Regions from separate parts of the Vagococcus intermedius genome, predicted to be linked through region 1. Evidence: predicted binding sites of a transcription regulator. Region 1 holds the regulator's gene; the other holds the start of a gene.
What was found. Region 1 encodes LexA, which represses DNA repair genes until DNA is damaged. Its sites were predicted from a motif close to CNAACANNTGTTNG; they were not measured.
Positions count from the first base shown of each region.

Region 2: the regulator LexA is predicted to act here: its motif matches at 1,303-1,316, upstream of dinB (DNA polymerase IV).

Region 1 covers NZ_CP110232.1:914,007-917,438, forward strand. Annotated here, with positions in the region: gene galU (UTP--glucose-1-phosphate uridylyltransferase GalU) at 1-612, shown strand, start outside; gene OL234_RS04270 (nucleoid-associated protein) at 701-1,690, shown strand; gene lexA (transcriptional repressor LexA) at 1,739-2,359, opposite strand; gene OL234_RS04280 (DUF896 family protein) at 2,517-2,768, shown strand; gene tkt (transketolase) at 2,873-3,432, shown strand, end outside.
Region 2 covers NZ_CP110232.1:2,092,363-2,095,794, reverse strand. Annotated here, with positions in the region: gene OL234_RS09760 (pseudouridine synthase) at 1-512, shown strand, start outside; gene udk (uridine kinase) at 618-1,247, shown strand; gene dinB (DNA polymerase IV) at 1,352-2,464, shown strand; gene OL234_RS09745 (YueI family protein) at 2,496-2,966, opposite strand; gene OL234_RS09740 (ABC transporter permease) at 3,194-3,432, shown strand, end outside.

The sequences.
Region 1 (3,432 bases):
GAAACAACGGATGTCAACTTATATTTTATGCGTCAATCTAAACCAAAAGGGTTAGGCCATGCAGTCTCTTTAGGGAAGACTTTTGTAGGTGATGATCCATTTGTTGTAATGTTAGGGGATGATCTAATGATAGATGATCTGCCTTTGACTAAGCAACTTATAGATAATTATGAGGAAACAAAAAGGGCAACACTGGCTGTAATGGAAGTCCCTCGTGAAGAGACATCTAAGTATGGTATTATTAGCCCACTTTCAGAAGTACGAGATGGCCTATATGAGGTTGATTATTTTGTGGAAAAACCAATGCCTGATAACGCTCCTAGTAATTTAGCTATTATTGGTCGTTACTTATTGACACCAGCTATTTTTGATATTTTAGACCATCAAGCTCCCGGAGCAGGTGGTGAAATCCAATTGACTGATGCTATTGATACTTTAAATCAGACCGAACAAGTATTAGCTTATTTATTTGCTGGAGAGCGCTATGATGTAGGTGATAAATTTGGATTTATGAAGACAAGTATCACGTATGGCTTAAGACACCCTGAAGTTAAAGATCAATTGCGAGAGTTTATCATTGGTCTAGGAAAAGAGCTAACACAAGAAAACTAAATAGTTTTTGGAAAAGACCAATTGGACGATTCCAATTGGTCTTTTCTTAGATAATAGTATTAGAGTTTAGAAAAGGATGAGTAATTAAATGGAAATAAAAACAGCAGTTTTACATATCTTAGATTTAGAAGGCGGGTCGTTGATTTGTTCGAAAGCACCTTTAACGCTTAGTGACTATGCGGTCAAAACATATTTGGCGGGCTGCTTGAAAAAATTTCAAACAGCTGATTTAAAAACAGGGCACTTACCGACTAATAACGATATTGTAGCAATTCTCAGAGACCCTAGTTTAGATTTTATCGGACAAAGTGAAGCAGTAGCCATGATTTTACATGACTGCTTAAAACAAGGTCAAGAAATACCTGGCGGGGATTTACTTTGTTTCATCGGAGAACAAACCAATCAAGCATATTTTGGTGTATTTAAGTTAAATTACAAACCTGCCTATACCCATTATGTTGATTATGAAGGTGAAAATTTATTTAATAATTTAATTATTAACCAAACTATCTTGCCGAATGTGACCCAAAAAGTCGAAGAAGGGTTTTGGATTAATCTAGACACGTTAGAATTCGAATTAATCGAAAAAAAATATTCATTTGATGGACAAAAAACTTTTTATTTATCGGACTTAATTTTAAAAGCAGAGGTGACACCAACGGTTCAAGACAATTTGAAAATTGTAAAAAAAGCGGTTAAAGAAATTGCAGATAAATACAATGAAGAAAAATATGTTAGTTTTTCTAATGTACAACAAGCAGTGTATGAAAGTATCGAGACCGAAGGGAAATTGAGCAATGAAAAAATAGCAGAAGCTGTTTTTGAAGGAAATCACTCTGCCAAAGCTGACTATTTAGAACGAGTAGAGCAGACTAAGTTTGTTGAAGATGTCCCGATAAATGTTCCTAAGTATGAAAAAAAATATAGTAAACAAAAACTTAAACTAGCTAATGGCATTGAACTGACTATCCCTATAGATGTGTATCAAGATAAAGAGTTGATTGAATTTATAAATAATCCGGACGGAACGATCTCTGTCATGATTAAAAATGTAGATGATATTATCAATAAATTTTAAAATAAGAGCCGTACTACCTCATTTTTTTGGTAGTACGGCTCTTATTTTTTAGATATGATCGCGGTAAAGACTGACTACTTTCCCTAAGATATTAACATTTTCAAGAATGATGGGGTCGAGTGTATCGTTTTCAGGTTGTAAGCGAACATGGTTTTTTTCTTTATAAAATCTTTTACAAGTAGCCTCTGAGTCATTGGTCATCGCAATGACCACATCCCCATTAGAAGCTGAGGTTTGTTTTTTTACGATGACTTGATCACCATCTAATATGCCAGCGTTAATCATACTTTCTCCACGAATAGTTAGCATGAATAAATTGTTATCATCATTGTGTAAGTTAGGTGGTAGAGGAAAGAAATCTGAAGCTTCTTCGATAGCCAAAATCGGTTCACCAGCGGTCACCGTCCCTAAAACTGGGATTGAGTCATCTTGTATCCCAATTAATTCTAAACCTAAAGGAGTGACTTCTAAAGCTCTTGGTTTGGTTTTGTCACGTTGAATTAACCCTTTTTTTTCTAAACGTGATAAGTGACCATGGACAGTAGAAGTTGAGGAGAGATTAACTGCAGTTCCGATTTCACGTACAGTAGGTGGATATCCTTTTTCTGTCACGTGTTTATAAATATACGTTAAAATTTCAGGTTGTCTTGATTCTCTCGGTTTTGTCATATTAGGACTCCTTAATTAATTTATTAATTAGCTTAATTTTATCATAGAGAGTAGGACAAATCAAACAGATGTTCGTATGTTTGCTAGAGTGTTCTTGATTAGTTGTTTTTTTAAAAAAAATAAGCTAGTATAAAGGAAATTAGGAGGGAATTAATTTATGTTATCAAAAGAAAAAATGGCACGTATTAATGAATTGGCAAATAAAGCTAAAGGTGAGGGGTTAACTTTAGCGGAACAAAACGAACAAAAAGCCTTACGCGAGGAGTATTTAGAACGTTTCCGCGGAGGAATGCGTAATCATATTGAGGGCATGAAAGTTGTCGACCAAGAAGGTAAAGATGTCACACCAGACAAATTGAAAAGTATCCAAAAAGATAAAGGGTTACACAACCGTCATATTGAAGAATAATAGGTAAACGCTTATTTAGTGATTGCAATTTACCCTAGATAAAGGTAAAATAGACCTATAACTTTTTAAGGTAAAAATAACCTAAAAACAGGAGGAATACATTCATGTTCGATAAAATTGATGAATTAGGCGTTAACTCAATCCGTACCTTAAGTATGGATACTATCCAAAAAGCAAACTCAGGTCACCCAGGATTACCATTAGGGGCTGCACCGATGGCATATGCTTTATGGACTAAACATTTAAAAATCAACCCAAGTACGTCAAGAAACTGGGTAGATCGCGACCGTTTCATTCTTTCTGCTGGTCATGGTTCAGCAATGTTATATAGCTTATTACACTTAGCGGGTTACGATGTAAACCAAGATGACTTAAAAGGATTCCGTCAATGGGGTAGCCGTACTCCAGGACATCCAGAAGTAAATCACACTGATGGTGTTGAAGCAACAACTGGTCCTTTAGGCCAAGGCATTGCTATGAGTGTTGGGTTTGCGATGGCTGAAGCTCATTTAGCTGCAACTTACAACAAGCCAAACTTGAAAATCGTAGATCATTACACATATGCTATTTGTGGAGATGGTGATTTAATGGAAGGTATCTCACAAGAAGCAATGAGTATGGCAGGACACATGAAATTAGATAAATTAATCGTATTATATGATTC
Region 2 (3,432 bases), 1.0 Mb from region 1:
ACCAAAAAAGAACATCTTTATTTCCAGTAGGACGTTTGGATCGTGATACTGAGGGATTATTATTGATAACTGATAATGGAAAGTTAGCTTACCAGTTGGCAATGGCTACGAAAAAAGTCGTTAAACGTTATGAGGTGAGAGTCAATGCTGAAGTAACGACATATGATCAAGAATTAGTAAAACATGGGATTATTTTTGATGACGGCTACCAATGTCTCCCAGCTTCCCTACGTATTTTACATAGTAATAGTCAGGAGAGTCATCTTTTATTAGATATAACGGAAGGTAAATTCCATCAGATTAAAAAAATGTTTTTAGCAATGGGTAAAAAAGTTACCTATCTGAAGCGTCTATCAATGGGGCCGCTAGTCTTGGACAAGCAGCTAGCACCGGGGCAGTGGCGAGAGTTAACACCAACGGAACTGGAGAAACTTTTAGTATATTTTAATGAACATGACGGGATGGCTAAGATACCAGAAGAATATTTCAATGATTTTTATATTGAACTATAAAATACTAATAAAAGTGTGTGATAATGAAATTAGGCATTGAATATCAGCGTGATATAGATTAGTATAGATAAAGAATATAATTTGAGGGAAGAGGGTTTTAACCAAATGGAGAAAGACAAAAAACCAATCGTTATTGGTGTAACGGGCGGTTCTGGTAGTGGTAAAACAAGTATCAGCAAGGCGATTTTAAACGAGTTTAAAGACCACTCTATTTTGTTATTTGAGCAAGACTCTTATTATAAAAACCAAAGTCATTTGAGCTTTGAAGAACGTTTGAAAACGAACTATGATCATCCGTTTGCTTTTGATACTGACTTGCTAATTGAACAATTAGAAGATTTGATTAGTTATAAAGCAATTGATAAACCAGTTTATGATTACGAGGCACATACTCGTAGTGATCAAGTCATTCATCAAGAACCAAAAGAAGTGATTATTATTGAAGGTATCTTGATTTTAGAAGATGAGCGTTTACGTGATTTGATGGATATCAAATTATATGTTGATACTGAAGATGATATTCGAATTATTCGCCGTATCAAACGAGATATGGAAGAACGTGGTCGTACATTAGATTCAGTGATTGAGCAATATTTAACTGTTGTAAAACCTATGTTCCATCAGTTTATTGAACCAACTAAAAAATATGCAGATATCATCATCCCTGAAGGTGGCGAAAATCAAGTAGCCATTGATTTAATGACAACTAAAATTGCTAGTACATTAGAAGGATAATCAGAAAAAAACAATCTTTTAGAAGGTTGTTTTTTGTTTACGCTATTTTTGTTAGGGAACGTTAGTTCGTGGTATAATGAGATTGAAATTAGGGAGGGATTGGGATGAGTGAATTACGTTTTCCTTTAAATAAAGATACGACACGTAAAATCATTCATTTAGATATGGATGCTTTTTATGCGTCAGTTGAAGAACGTGATCGTCCTGAGTTGAGAGGACAGCCCTTAGTTATTGCACGTCATCCTAAAGAAACTGGGGGAAAAGGTGTCGTCACAACGGCAAATTACGAAGCACGTAAATATGGGATTCACTCAGCGATGAGTGCTCAAAAAGCCTATGAACTATGTCCAAGTGCTAATTTTATTCAAGGTGATTTGACTTATTATAAAGAAATATCGGCTCAAATTCATGATATTTTTCACCGTTATACTGATATGGTAGAACCCCTTGCTTTTGATGAGGCCTATTTAGATGTTACGACAAATAAATATGAGATTAAAAGTGCGATTAAAGTAGCTCGTTTAATTCAATTAGATATTTGGCAAGAACTTCACTTAACCTGTTCAGCAGGTGTAAGCTATAATAAATTTATTGCTAAACTTGCGTCAGACTATGAAAAGCCGCGTGGATTAACGGTAATTTTACCTGATCAGGCTGAAATATTTTTAAAGAGTCTACCTATTGAAAAATTTCATGGGGTTGGAAAAAAAACAGTCCCACGTATGCATGAGTTAGCTATTTTTACGGGGGAAGATCTTTTTAAATGGAGTGAAATGGCCTTGATTCAGGAATTTGGTAAGATGGGGTATGAATTATTTAGAAAAGTACGGGGAATTCATGATGCTCCTGTCAATCCCAATAGAGAGCGAAAATCAATTGGGCGCGAAAATACTTATACTAAGCCTCTTATCTCAGAAAATCAGGTAACCTTACAGCTAAGGGAACTGTCATCTAAAGTGGCAGAAACACTAAAGAAAACACAAAAACATGGTCAAACAGTCGTATTAAAAGTGAGATATGATGACTATGAGACAGTGACGAGACGACGGACATTAACGGAGTACCTAGCAAGTGCAGAAGCTATTTATTTTCAAGCACTCTTAATTTGGGAAGAATTTTTTGAGATGGAAAGAGGCATTCGATTATTAGGCGTTACAGTTACTAACTTAGCGCCACAAACGTATGAACCAATTAGCTTAGACCTAAGATACAAATAAAAAAGACCAGACACTAAGTGTCTGGTCTTTTTTATTTGAATAAGCGAGTAAACCAGCTGCTTTTTTTACCTTCAACGGGTTTGGACTTAGATGATTCGGTTTTTTTTTGTTGAAGAACTGTTTGATATTTTTTAGTGACATCAACTGTTTCTAAATTAACAGCTGTTTCACTAGCATAAACTAAGCCAATGGCCTCTGGTGAGTTTTGATTTTCAGTATCCACAATTTTAAATGGGCACTTAGCTTTTTGTGCGGCTATCATGTAGTCATTTTGAATCGGGAAATCTACGGCCGCATTGATTAAAACCTGTTGTTGAGGATTATCTGTTAATTCTTGTTTAAAGTGAGTGATATTTTTTTTGTCAGCCATTTCAGCAATTGTCATGGTTAAAAAAATACGCTCACGAAAGGTTCCTAAATACTGGCGTTTTTCTTCAGGTTTTAATTGAGGAGCACCATACATACCTTTTTCTAAGTAATCTTGCACATCTGTTTGGCTCATAAGTAACGTCCTTTCTTAATGGGTCATGTAATCAGTCAGATTACTTCTTACTTAAAAGTATACTATCTGTTAAAGAATAACTCAAAGTTTTCCTTTGGAATTAAAAGCATCAGTCGAGTTATTTTCTTATAAAGAAAGACTCAGAAGTCCTTGCAATTTATAAATAACTTCTTTAAACTATAGATTGAGACTGAAAATCATTCTCAATTAAAAAGAGGTGGAGCGTATTGAAAAAATGGACGCTAATGTTAATCCTTTTAGTATTAGCAATTAGTTCGTTATTTATAGGAGTTCAAAGTATTGAAATTAGAAACATTTTTCAGTTAGATGAGACACAGAAACTCGTTTTATGGAGTACTCGTATTCCACGGACGATCTGCTTAATTATTGCGGGAGCGACAAGTAGCGTCTGTGGCTTAATCATGCAGCACTTAACACAAAATAAATTCGTATCACCTACAACAGC